DNA from 4 places in the Cryobacterium sp. TMT1-2-2 genome. Region 2 is predicted to be linked to each of the others. Evidence: riboswitches for the same ligand, from Rfam matches in the RefSeq annotation. Region 2 holds a riboswitch; each other region holds the start of a gene.
The links. Region 2 has a riboswitch for thiamine pyrophosphate ahead of E3T35_RS08685 (ECF transporter S component). Riboswitches for the same ligand answer to the same signal wherever they lie in the genome.
Positions count from the first base shown of each region.

Region 1: linked by a shared signal. The riboswitch ahead of E3T35_RS07215 (3-oxoacyl-ACP reductase) and the one ahead of E3T35_RS08685 (ECF transporter S component) in region 2 are both predicted to bind thiamine pyrophosphate.
Region 3: linked by a shared signal. The riboswitch ahead of thiD (bifunctional hydroxymethylpyrimidine kinase/phosphomethylpyrimidine kinase) and the one ahead of E3T35_RS08685 (ECF transporter S component) in region 2 are both predicted to bind thiamine pyrophosphate.
Region 4: linked by a shared signal. The riboswitch ahead of thiC (phosphomethylpyrimidine synthase ThiC) and the one ahead of E3T35_RS08685 (ECF transporter S component) in region 2 are both predicted to bind thiamine pyrophosphate.

Region 1 covers NZ_SOGS01000009.1:21,225-24,423, forward strand. Annotated here, with positions in the region: gene E3T35_RS07200 (hypothetical protein) at 1-130, shown strand, start outside; partial or broken gene E3T35_RS20180 (hypothetical protein) at 529-597, shown strand; partial or broken gene E3T35_RS19555 (NAD-binding protein) at 591-878, shown strand; gene E3T35_RS07210 (SDR family NAD(P)-dependent oxidoreductase) at 964-1,629, shown strand; TPP riboswitch at 1,691-1,791, shown strand; gene E3T35_RS07215 (3-oxoacyl-ACP reductase) at 1,848-2,612, shown strand; gene E3T35_RS07220 (bile acid:sodium symporter family protein) at 3,167-3,199, opposite strand, start outside.
Region 2 covers NZ_SOGS01000013.1:110,876-114,074, forward strand. Annotated here, with positions in the region: gene dinB (DNA polymerase IV) at 1-610, shown strand, start outside; gene E3T35_RS08675 (hypothetical protein) at 636-962, shown strand; gene E3T35_RS08680 (hypothetical protein) at 1,041-1,307, opposite strand; TPP riboswitch at 1,351-1,460, shown strand; gene E3T35_RS08685 (ECF transporter S component) at 1,493-2,146, shown strand; gene E3T35_RS08690 (ABC transporter ATP-binding protein) at 2,151-3,199, shown strand, end outside.
Region 3 covers NZ_SOGS01000006.1:14,779-17,977, forward strand. Annotated here, with positions in the region: gene E3T35_RS04060 (transcriptional regulator) at 1-204, shown strand, start outside; gene E3T35_RS19445 (hypothetical protein) at 279-572, shown strand; gene E3T35_RS19450 (hypothetical protein) at 726-890, shown strand; gene E3T35_RS04080 (ABC transporter permease) at 998-1,246, shown strand; TPP riboswitch at 1,322-1,421, shown strand; partial or broken gene thiD (bifunctional hydroxymethylpyrimidine kinase/phosphomethylpyrimidine kinase) at 1,404-2,246, shown strand; gene thiE (thiamine phosphate synthase) at 2,312-2,956, opposite strand; gene thiO (glycine oxidase ThiO) at 3,000-3,199, shown strand, end outside.
Region 4 covers NZ_SOGS01000027.1:172,128-175,326, reverse strand. Annotated here, with positions in the region: gene thiC (phosphomethylpyrimidine synthase ThiC) at 1-1,118, opposite strand, end outside; TPP riboswitch at 1,112-1,220, opposite strand; gene E3T35_RS18715 (LuxR C-terminal-related transcriptional regulator) at 1,300-2,127, opposite strand; gene hxlB (6-phospho-3-hexuloisomerase) at 2,241-2,828, shown strand; gene hxlA (3-hexulose-6-phosphate synthase) at 2,899-3,199, shown strand, end outside.

The sequences.
Region 1 (3,199 bases), on a different contig from region 2:
AGGCGTGCCCTTCGAGGTCGGCCAGAGCTACCTCGTCGGCGCAATCGATGGAACGATCACGGGATGCGGCGTGACCGGGGCCGACAGTGCCGAGCTTCGCGCGGTCTACGACGCAGCGTTCCCGGGCTGATCCGGGCTCGCGAGAGCGGTCGGGAACGCTGCGTGGTATCGTCCCATCGGCGTCAGACGGTGGGGAGAGGCTCACACAGCATCCGGTTGAACGAGAAATCGCTCCGGGTCGATTCAGGTGGGTACATGATGGGCGTTTGCTTGATCCTGAACCGCAACGATGGCCATAACTTGTTGTCGCGAGCGTCGGCCGCCACAGCGAGAATCACCTAGTACATAATTTTTCGGGTTCAGGCTTCCTCTGCACCAGTAAGCGCGGTCTACCCACCCGACATCGTTTTACGCCGACCATCGCGAGTTCTGGCACTACATGGACCTGATTGTCGATCCTGTCTCTATCTGCCCGAAGAAGGTTAGCTCCTCGTCGAACAACAGTCCCTACTGTTCACCCTCGCCGACATGGAGACCGAGCTGCAAGCGGCGAGAGGACTGCTTCGACGCGCGGCCTGGCGTCGGCGGCGGACTTCGCGATCGCCGAACCAATTCTTGCCACGATGGGGGCGCGCATCGTGCACTGCGGCGACCCGAGCGCCGGACAAGCCGCAAAGATCTGCAACAACATGATCCTCGGCATCTCAATGATCGCCGTCAGCGAAGCATTCGTGCTCGGTGAAAAACTGGGCCTCACCCACCAGGCGCTCTTCGATGTCGCGTCCACGGCATCCGGTCAATGCTGGGTGCTGACCACCAACTGCCCCGTTCCCGGCCCGGTATCCACCAGCCAGGCCAAGCCCGGACGCAGCGGAGCGACTTACCAATCCACGGCTCGTCACTCACGGGAGCTCACAGCGCGGGTATCGGAATTTCTCGGACAGCATGGCCCTTGTACCAGCTATGACTACTATCGCAATCATCGGAGCTGGCTCAGGACTCGGGGCCGCCGTCGCGCGGCGATTCGGGGCCGAAGGCTTCACCGTCGCGCTCATCGCCCGCCACCAGGGACGCGTAGATGCCCTCGCCGCCGAACTGCTGGCCGAGGGCATCTCAGCACACGGCTTCGTCGCCGACGTGCGCGATCCGACCTCCATCACCCGCACTCTCGAACAGGTCGCAGAAACTCTCGGCCCGATCGAGGTACTGCAATACAGCCCGTTGCCGCAGAAGGACTTCATGCGCCCGGTTCTGGAGACCACTCCCGCCGACCTCGTTGGCCCAATCGAGTTCTCCATCTACGGACCCGTCGCCGCCGTGCATCAGGTCCTCCCCGGCATGCGTTTCCTCGGCGCTAACCGCGGCACCATCCTCTTCGTCAACGGCGGATCCGCCGTGACCCCGGGCCGCAATGTCACCGGCACGTCAATCGCATTCGCTGGACAGGCCGCCTACGCACAGCTGCTCAACGAGGCCCTCGGAGAAGAAGGAATCCAGGTCTCCCAGCTCATCATCGGCGGCCGCATCATCGCCGGCGATCCCGAGAAGGACCCGTCAGTGCTCGCTGAGCACCTCTGGAACCTCCACAGCCGTCGCGATCGCTTCCGCCACCAGATCAGCGCTGACTAGAAAGCGTCGTTCACTGTCAGGACGCGAATTTTCCGGTACCAGGCGGTTGCGTATACTCGTTTTCAGCGACACGGGGTGCCGACTGCATGACGGCCGGCTGAGATGACACCCGTTGAACCTGATCTAGTTCGAACTAGCGAAGGGATGTCACGGAGAATTACGTGCACTGCTTTGGTGCCGGATCTCGTCCTTTCGCCTTACCCAAGGTGAAGAAAATCATGCAAATAGCAGAACAGATTGTCCTGGTCACTGGCGGCGCACGCGGCCTGGGTAAAAGCATCGTGCACGCTTTCGCGGCTCTGGGCGCCCGGGTGGTCATCAACTATCGCAACAGCGCCGCAGCGGCGGAAACCTTGGCTTCCGGCTATGGGCCTGAACACGCTCTTGCCGTACAGGCCGACGTCACCGACCCGGCCCAGGTCGCGGCAATGCTCACGCAGGCGCAGGCACATTTCGGCTCCAGCGTGACAACGGTGGTCAATAACGCGTTGGTCGATTTCAGCTTCAACGGCGACGCCCGCTCCGGCGCTGCCGACATCAGTTGGGACGAATTCCAGGCGCAATTTTCGGGCAGCGTCCGCGGTGCCCTGAACACAACCCAGCAGGCGCTGGCAGGCATGCGCGAGGTCGGGTTTGGCCGCATCATCAACATCGGTACCAACCTGTTTCAGAACCCGGTGGTGCCCTACCACGACTACACGGCCGCCAAGGCCGCCCTGCTCTCCCTGACCCGCACCCTCGCCTCAGACCTCGGCCCGCACAACATCGCCGTAAACATGGTCTCCGGCGGGCTGCTGCGCACCACGGATGCCAGCGCGGCTACCCCCGAGGACGTGTTCGACTTCATCGCCGCCTCCACCCCGCTACGCAGAGTGACAACCCCGGCCGAATTTGCGGATGCGGTACTCTTTTTTGCCTCCCCCTGGGCGCGGTCGGTCACCGGGCAGAACCTGGTCGTCGACGGCGGCCTGGTAATGAACTAGGGCAGCGCCGGCCAGGTCAGCCCCACACCAGCTCCACTTCAATGCGTTCCTTATGGGTTGCGGCCACCACGGCGCCGCCTGGCGGCGGCCGCAGTCGCCCATCGAGCAATTGGGAGCTGCCCGGCCCCGTTCGCGGCGTAGGTCCTCGTCCGGCAGGTACTAAAGCCCCGGGGGAGTGACCGACTTGCTAATGCTGAGACCGGGGCGGCGACGGCCGGAAGTCTGCGAGGTTGACCGTGGATCCTGACGCGCGGGCGGGCGGGTGGGCGGGTGACGTGGCGACGAGCAGCCTCCCGGCGGGCCAGGATACACTCCTCGACACATGGAATTGAATATCGATGGCGCACCAGCACGGTGCGCTCCGGTTATCGTGTGAGCACGTGGATCTCCGCTGAGACAGCGTTCCTTATGATCTTGTGCCGACCTGGATAACGGCCATTGCGACCGCAATTGCTGTCGTCGTCGCCAGCTTGTGTACCTATCGGTAGATTCGGTTTACATCTGGCCAAATGCGTGAAGCTGCGACCACCGTTCCATTACTGGCCAGACCCCGGTTAGGCGCGGGCGGTAACCGGCAAGGATTCGGA
Region 2 (3,199 bases):
GGGGGCGGCCACCGAGCAGACCCTGACCCGCCTCGGCCTGAAACTCATCGGCGACATCGCGCACGCGCCGCTGGACGTGCTGAAAAGGACGCTGGGGGAGGCATCCGGTCACAAGTTGTTCGAGCTGTCCTGGGGGCGTGACCCGCGCTCGGTGACGCTCGAGCGGGAGGAGAAGAGCGTCGGCCACGAGGTCACGTTTGAGCACGACGTGACCGACATTGACCGACTGCGCAGCGAGTTGCTGCGGCAGTGTGACCTCGTTGCGGCACGGCTGCGGAGGGGCGATCTGGTGGCCAGGCGCGTGTCACTCAAGCTGCGCTACACCGATTTCAGCACGGTCACCCGTTCGCGCACCCTCGCCGAGCCCAGCAATGTCGGGCGGCGCATCTACGAGGAGGCCGTGGCCGCGTTCGACCTACTGGCCGCGTCGGGCATCCGCGTGCGCCTGATCGGGGTGCGGGCCGAGCAGCTGGGTACGGCGTCGGGATCGGTGGGGCTGTGGGATCCCGACGAGGATTGGCGGGGCGCCGAGCTGGCGGTCGACTCCGTGACCGAGCGATTCGGGGCGGGAATCGTGCGTCCGGCTTCGTTCTTCAAGCCTCGCCCATAAGGCACGAGTCGGCTACCCTGTTGGAATGACCAGCCTTCCGGAAAAACTCGCAGAAACGTTCCGTTCCGCCGGTGTGAAATCGGCCTACGGTGACCCCGTGCAGATCGACGGCGTCACCCTCGTACCCGTTGCGCTCACCTATTACGGCTTCGGCGGCGGCGACGCCGGTGAGGGCGGTGCCGGATCCGGCGGAGGCGGGGGCGGAGTGTCGCTGCCGATCGGCGCCTACGTGAAGTCGGGCGGTACCGCCCGATTCGAGCCGAATGTCATCGCGCTGCTCGCCGTCGGCGTGCCGTTCCTGCTCGTGGCCGGCCGCGCCCTGGCCCGGGTGATCCGGGCCCTGAAGAAGTAGCCGCCCCCGGCTGATGCTGCCCGTGGACGGGGCCCAGGCCCCGTCCACGGGCCCAGTTTGTAGACTGGGCCCGTGGCCCTAAGGTGGGCCCGGGCGAGTGCCGCGCGGCTTGCGCGCAGAGCGGGAGCGGCGCGGCCAGCGCGGCCGACGCGCGAACCGACCCGCGAACCCGCCCTCCGTGAACCGACGGCGCAGCCAGCGTGGCAGCCGACGCCGCAGCCAAGCCGGAAAGTGCCACGGGCCGCTCACCGGCAGGCCCGCAGCGATACGACGGCGGCGCAGAATGAAGCGGCGCATCAATACGAGGTATAGCGCTGCCAGCACGAGCAGAATGCCGATGCTCATCTCGTGGTCCCCATGCCGCAAGTCTAAGCGGGGCACTAGAATTGAACACGATCACGGGAGTCCGGTACACCGGGCTGAGAGGAAGCTGACCAAGCTTCGACCGTCGAACCTGATCTGGATCATGCCAGCGCAGGGAGGCTTCTCGATCCCGTGCCCTGTATTCACCTACGGAAAGGGCACGAACAGTGCACGCTACAACGACATCATTCAATCAGTCCAGCCGCGACGCATCGACGGCGAAAAAGCCGCGCAACTTTCGCTGGCGCGTCGTCGACATCGTCGTTGCGAGCGTCATTGGCGTGGCGAGCGGCGTCATCTTCTGGGCCTGGGGCCTCGCCTGGTCGCCGCTCAGCGCGATCCTCACGTTCACGCCCGGCCTCGAAGGCCTGTTGGCCGGCGGCTGGTTGTTTGCCGGAGTGCTCGGCGGCCTCATCATTCGCAAGCCCGGTGCGGCCCTCTACACCGAGGTCATCGCGGCCGTCGTATCGATGCTGATCGGCACCCAGTGGGGCTTCTCCACGCTCATCTGGGGCATCGTCGAGGGCCTCGGCGCGGAGATCGTGCTGGCCCTGTTCTTGTACGCCAACTGGCGTCTCGGCGTCGCCCTCCTCGCCGGCGCCGGCGCCGGCGTGGCCGTTGGGCTGCTCGACACGACCGTCAGCTATGCGGCACTGGATATCGGTTTCAAGGCCGTCTACTTCGTATCCGCTGTCGTATCGGGCACTGTGCTCGCCGGGCTGTTGTCCTGGCTTGCCGTGCGCGGCCTGGCCCGCACCGGCGCGCTCAGCCGATTCGCCGCCGGCCGGGAAGGTTCGCGCGCACCCGCCGCGATCAGTTAAGCGGATGCCAGCCCCTCGGTCGCACGCGTCCGCTCCCGGCCCGCAGATTCGGCCCGTGCAGATCGAAGCCCGAGGCTGGGGCTGGCGCCATGCCGGACGTCACAACCAAGCGGTGTCGAGGCTCGACCTGCGGATCGAGCCCGGCGAACGGGTCTTGCTGCTCGGGGCCAGCGGCGCTGGCAAGAGCACCCTGGTGCACGCGTTGGCCGGAGTGCTCGGCGACGCCGAGGACGGCGACGAGACGGGCAGCCTGCTCATTGACGGCAGGCGCGCGGCCGCGGCCCGGGGTCGGGTCGGACTCGTGCTGCAGGACCCGGACTCCCAGGTGGTACTCGCCCGGGTCGGCGACGACGTGGCGTTCGGCTGCGAGAACCTGGCTGTTCCGCGGGCAGAGATCTGGCCGCGCGTGCGGCGTGCCCTTGCCGAGGTCGGTCTGAACCTGCCGCTCGACCATCCCACGTCGAGCCTGAGTGGCGGCCAGAAACAGCGCCTGGCCCTGGCCGGTGTGCTCGCCATGCAGCCCGGACTGCTGCTGCTTGACGAACCGACCGCGAACCTCGACCCGGTCGGGGTCATCGAGGTGCGTGACGCCGTCGTGCGCTCCCTCGACCATTCCGGGGCCACCTTCGTCGTCATCGAACACCGCGTTGAGGTCTGGCAGGACGTCGTCGACCGCGTCATCGTGCTCGACCCGACCGGCGGTGCGCTGGCCGACGGGCCGACGCGCGAGATTCTCGCCATCCAGGGCGAGCGACTGGCTCAAGCCGGCGTCTGGGTGCCAGCCCTGCCACCCCGGTTTCCGGTGCGGCACCCGATCAGCAATCCTCAGAGCCTGTTGCGGGCCGAGGGACTCGCGGTCGGGCGTGTTCCGTTTGGCCGACGCGCGGCATCCGTCGTCGCTGACGGAATCACCCTCTCCGTCGACGCCGGCACGGCCACCGTCGTGACCGGGCCGAACGGCGCCGGCAAGTCCACCCTCGCCCTGACCCTGGCCGGTCTGTTGAAACCGGCCGGCGGAACGGTGCGCGCGAGCGACAGCCTGGCGGCTGGCAT
Region 3 (3,199 bases), on a different contig from region 2:
GAGGCGACGCTCTCGAAGACCATCCGCAACCTGATCGAGCTCGACTACGTCGTGACCGTGAAACAAGCCTCGCCAGCACGAGCGGATGCCCGCCGCACCACCAGCGTGGCCCTCACCCGGCGCGGCCGCGCGGCCATCGACGGCCATCTGGCGGCGCTCCGCGAGCTGTCGGCCGAAGCCCCGACCAGCATGACATTATTATGACTAACCGCCGTGGTATCACCATGGTGATATGGAACTCGGACAGTACGTCAACGACCTGCAGCACCAGCTAGCGGATGCCGCCGACAACGGCAGCGCAGATACGCGCGCTGCGGCCGAGCGACTTGCTGCCGAGCGGGTCGCGGCTCACCGCCGAGGTCTCGGTGGGCGGGGTCCGAACGGTCGGCCGACTCGGGGCCACCCGCCTCAAAGCCTCGATGGGTCCGGTCGATCTCGATACCACCGGAGACTTGTCCCTGCGTGCCGGACACGGCAACGCCACGGTGCGCACAATTGAGGGTGCGGCCGACATCACCGCCGACCACGGCCAGATCCGGGTCGGAACGGTCTCCGGCGACGCCGTACTCTAAGCGCCCCACGGCAGCGCGCAGATCGATGAAGTCGGCGGTGACCTCGACGCGAAACTGTCCTACGGCGACCTGGAAATCACGCGAGCGCAGGCATCCGTTTCGGCAAAGACCGTATACGGGAGCATCCCGCTGCGGGAGGTTTCATGCGGTTTTGTGCAGGTCGAGAGCGGATTCGGCCAGGTCACCATCGGCGTCAAGCCGGGCGTGCCGGCCTGGCTCGACCTGTCGTCGAAAGATGGCCACGTGCGCAATGAGCTCGTCGGCGAGAGCGCTCCGGAGGCATCGGAGCAGGCCGTTACGGTGTGGGCCCGTACCTAATGGGAAAATATCAACATTCGACGTGCGCGACCAGGACGGCGTGCGCGCCGTCATCGGCCGCACCGGCCAGTTTTCGGCGGTCGACAAACTCCTGAACGGCGAGCAATATGCCCCTCGTTCTCACCGTGCTGCCGCTCTTCGGCAGCGGCTTCGTGCCGACCGACTCGATGCCGGTGTGGCTGCAGTGGTTCGCACAGTACCAGCCCTTCACTCCGTTCATCGAGACAACTCGCGGGCTGCTGCTCGGCACCCCACTCGGCTGGAACCCCGTGTTCGCCATCGGGTGGTGCCTTGTGATCGTGGCCGCCAGTTACGGCTGGTCACGGGCGCTCTACGAGCGCAAGTCGGTGCACTAGATCCGTGTTACCAGGGCGGGCGGTTGCGACCGCCCGACCCCTTGTGTGCTGACGGCCGGCGCGCGTATAGGCTGGAGTCTTGACACGGGGTGCCGCACAGACTGTGCGTGCTGAGATCAATACCCGTTGAACCTGTCTAGTTAGTACTAGCGAAGGAATGTCACGGATGATCGATCGAACCCAGCCTGCCCTGCGGCAGATTCCCCGAGTCCTCAGTATCGCGGGTACCGATCCGACCGGCGGTGCCGGCATCCAGGCCGACCTCAAGAGCATCGCGGCCAACGGCGGCTACGGCATGGCTGTGGTGAGTGCGCTGGTGGCGCAGAATACGCGCGGCGTGCGTTCGGTTCACATCCCGCCGATCGATTTTCTGCGCGAGCAATTGAATGCTGTCAGTGACGATGTGACCATCGACGCCGTGAAGATCGGCATGCTTGCGCAGCTCGATGTGATCACGGAGGTGCGCGACTGGCTCTTCCGGTGCCGTCCGCCGCTGGTCGTACTCGACCCGGTGATGGTGGCAACGAGCGGCGACCGCCTGCTCGACCCGGCAGCCGAGCAGGCGCTGCGCGACCTGATTTGCCACGTTGACCTGGTCACGCCCAACGTTCCCGAGCTGGCCGTTCTGCTCGCTGAGCCGCCGGCCGCCAACTGGGTGGAGGCCCTCGCGCAGGGCAAACGATTGTCGGACAGCACGGGTGCTACCGTACTGGTCAAGGGCGGCCATCTCAACGAAACGAGCTGCCCAGATGCCCTGGTCAACACCCACGGGCTGCTTGCCCAGTGCGTGGTCGAGGTCGCCCTGCCGCGCATCCGCACCACAAACACCCACGGCACCGGATGCTCACTCTCCTCGGCGATGGCCACGGTGCAGGCCAGAACCGGTAACTGGGCGAAGTCCCTGGCCGAAGTGAAAGACTGGCTCCACGACGCCCTGGCCCACGCCGACGAGCTCGAGGTCGGGCAGGGAAACGGGCCGATCCACCACTTTCATCGACTTTTCGACCGTGCGAATTCTGCCCTGATTGCGGGCATGAGATGAACGGGGCGACGACGTGGGCGCGACTAGCCGAGCGGCGGGAGGCTGGCGAGAAGCCGCTCGGCGGCATCCGTCGGGTCATCGGCGTCGGTGATCGCGCGCACCACGACCACCCGGGTGGCGCCGGCTTCGACCACCTGGTCGATGGTGCCGAGGTCGATCCCGCCGATCGCAAACCACGGGCGAAGGCTGCCAGCGGATGCGCTCTGCTCGGCCGCATAGCGCAACAGACCGGTTCCGACCGCTGCCCGACCGGGTTTGGTGGGCGTGGCCCAGACCGGGCCGACGCAAAAATAATCCAGACGGTCAGTTACGAGAGCGGCATCCACTTGTCCGGTGGTATGGGTCGACAAGCCGATGCGGGCCGCGTCGCCGAGCAGCGTGCGGGCGGCGGGCAGCGGCAGGTCCGTCTGGCCGACATGAAAAACCGGCGCTCCAGCGAGAACGGCGATATCCGCGCGGTCGTTGACCGCCCAGAGCCGGGCGTGTCGGTCGGCGACCGAACGCAGAATCTCGAGATAGTCGAGCTCCTCGGCGGCATCGATGGTCTTGTCCCGCAGTTGGATGATGTCGACCCCGCCGGCGAACGCGGCCGTCACGAAGTCGGCGAAATCGCCGCGCTCCGTACGGGCATCGGTGCAGAGATACAGCCGGGCGGTGATCGGGTCCATGCGACCAACCCTAAAGGGCTTCGGCCCGGCCTCGGTGCACACGATGAGTGAGCGGCGCGCACAGCGTACGGTCGACGTAGCCGTCATCGGCGGCGGCGTGATCGGGCTCGGCATCGCCTGGGCTGTAGCGCAGTCCGGCCGCACGGTGGCCGTCATCGACCCGGATCCGGCCGGTGGTGCCACTTTTGCTGCGGCCGGAATGCTCGCCGCGGTCAGCGAACTGCACTACCAGGAGGAGGCGTT
Region 4 (3,199 bases), on a different contig from region 2:
AACGGGGCTTCCTCGCAAAGTTCCTCCTCGAGGCGCACATTTTCGACGATCTTATGCATCGGCACGTGGCCGGGGCCTTCGATCATCACCTGCACGCCGTAGGATTTGGCGACTTTGGTGAGCTCGCCGAGGGTGCGCAGCTCGGCGAACTGGGCCTCGTCGTTGGCGTCGGCGATGGAGCCGGGACGCAGCCCGTCGCCGAGCGAGAAGGTCACGTCGTAGCGGCGCAGAATCTCGCACAGCTCCACGAAATGGGTGTAGAGAAAGCTCTCCTGATGGTGGGCGAGGCACCAGGCGGCCATGATCGAGCCGCCGCGGGAGACGATTCCGGTCACCCGATTGGCGGTGAGCGGCACGTAGCGCAGCAGCACTCCGGCGTGCACGGTCATGTAGTCCACGCCCTGCTCGCACTGCTCGATCACGGTGTCGCGGTAGATCTCCCAGGTGAGCAGGGCCGGGTCGCCGTTGACTTTTTCGACGGCCTGGTAGAGCGGAACGGTGCCCACCGGAATGGGCGAGTTGCGCATGATCCACTCGCGGGTGAGGTGGATGTCCTTGCCGGTGGAGAGGTCCATCAGGGTGTCGGCGCCCCAGCGGGCGGCCCAGACCATTTTTTCGACCTCTTCGGCGATCGACGAGGTCACGGCGGAGTTGCCGATGTTCGCGTTGATCTTCACGGTGAAGGCCTTGCCGATGATCATCGGCTCGCTCTCGGGGTGCATGCGGTTGGCCGGAATGACCGCGCGGCCGCGGGCTACCTCGTCGCGCACGAGCTCGACAGAGACGCCCTCGCGGGCGGCGATGTAGGCCATCTCCGGGGTGACGATGCCGGCCCGGGCCCAGACCAGCTGGGTCGCAGCGCCGTCGATGGGCAGCGGATGCTCCCACCCGGCCCGGGTCTTCGGCAGCCCCTTCTCGAGGTCGATCGTGGCCGTGTCATCGGTGTATGGGCCGGACGTGTCGTACAGGTCGAAGTGTTCGCCGTTGCTGAGGTTCACCCGGCGAACCGGAATTTCGAGCCCTGGCCAGGCCGGCACCGGTTCGTAGCGTTTGCTGCTGCCCTGGATCGGGCCGGTGGTGACGGTTTCAGACATGGAGATTTCGTCAAGTGTGCGCATGTTCTCGAACTTCCTACGCCGGCATTACCCGGACAGGTTCAACGGTCGACGGCCCTGGCCGTCCTCTCAGCTCGCTGGTGCGCGCTCCCGTGGGTTGTGTGTCTTCTGACTCCTTCACCCTAGCGTGAGTCCTGTCCATGCTCGCGGCGGCCGGCGTGCTGGCGGCGCGCCGGGCATCCGTTCAGCGGGCGAGGGAGGCGAGTTCGGCGCGGGTCGAGGCGCCGACCTTGCGCAGCAGGTTGGCCACGTGAAACTTCACGGTGTTCTCGCTGATGGTCAGCGCCTCGGCAATCGCCTTGTTGCGCGCGCCCGACGCCACAAGCTCGAGCACGCCGCGCTCGCGCGGGCTGAGGCCCCAGGCTGCCGCCGCCGAAACGGATGCCGTGGGCGCGTCGAGCGGCAGCGACACCGCCATCTCCGACCCCCAGCCGGCGGTCGCCTCGACACCCAGCGTTCCGCTGAGCGCCACGACGCGGGCGGCCAGCTGGCGAACGCTCGGAACCTCGGCGTCGAGGTCGCCCGGTCCGTCGTCGCGAATGCGAATCAGCAGGTTGCTGCCGTCGCAGTCCCACTGAACGCGCACCCGCGCGACCCCGGTCTGCTCGACTAGGGCGAGCACGGCGCCGCGCACGATGGCCCTGGCCTCGTGGGCGACTTCGCCGGGCAGCGCGCGGCCGTTGACCGGCGGCTCGATGAACTGCACGTCGAGGTCGCCGAAGCGCACCAGCGGACGCAGGTCATTTTTGAGACGTTCGAAGGCGCGGGCAACAGGTTCTTCGGTGAGGCTCCGGTCGAGGTCGCTCACCGCGCGCAGGGCGACCATCGCCGCGGCGGCGAGTTCGGTGGCCTTCTGGCGGGCAGCGGTGTCACTCGTGCTGCTCGAGCGCAGCACGGCGAGCAGGGATTCCAGCGTGGTCGCGTGCGCGTCCGTGAGGTCGGCGATGAGCTTGGAGCGTTCGGCGGCCATGCTGCGCGCGGTCTGCACGGGTGAATCGGCGAGGAAGGTCATACGGATAGCCTATCCGAACCGTCCGTGGAGCCTGCCCGGAGCCATTCGTTTGGGTAGTAAAACCATTCGTTTGGCGGGCCGCACGCCCACTCGAAAGAGTGAAGTATTGACCCATGACCGAAACTACAACCACCCCCACCACAGCGGATGCCCTCGGTCTCATTTTCGCCGAGAATGGCCGCGTCGTGGACGCGCTGCGGGCGGCATCCGCTTCTGTGGTGCTGGATGACGCGGCGAGTCTGCTCGCTGTGGCACCGCGGGTGTTCGTGCTGGGAGCCGGCCGTTCCGGGCTGGCATTGAAGATGACCGCGATGCGGCTCATGCACCTGGGCCTTGACGTGCACGTGGTCGGCGAGGTCACCAGCCCGGCGATTGCGCAGGGCGACCTGCTGCTGGTGGCCAGCGGATCCGGAACGACGGGCGCCATCGTGCGCGCCGCCGAGACGGCTCACGGTGTGGGTGCGAACATTCTCGCGCTGACCACGGCGCCGGAGTCGCCCCTCGGGCACCTCGCCGCGGTGACCGTGGTCATCCCCGCGGCCGCCAAGCAGGACCACGCCGGGCAGGTGTCGGCGCAGTACTCGGGCGGGCTGTTCGAACAGTCCGTGCTGCTGGTGGGCGACGCCCTATTCCACACGCTCTGGCAGCGAAGCGGTGCGACGGCCGCCGAGCTCTGGCCGCGTCACGCCAACCTCGAGTAACAAACCGGATAGGGCCCAGGCCCCGTCCCGAAAACCACAGACCGCTTACCCCAACTGAAAGTAGAACCCCATGAAGCTTCAGGTAGCAATGGACGTACTGACCACCGACGCCGCGCTCGCGCTCGCCGCGCAGGTCGCCCCGCACGTCGACATCATCGAGCTCGGCACCCCGCTGATCAAGGCCGAGGGCCTGCGCGCCGTCACCGCGATCAAAGCCGCGCACCCCGACAAGATCGTCTTCGCCGACCTCAAGACGATGGATGCCGGCGAGCTCGAAGCCGACATCGCCTTCGCCGCCGGCGCCGACCTCGTGACGGTGCTCGGCACGGCCGGAGACAGCACCATCATCGGAGCCGTCGCCGCCGCGACCA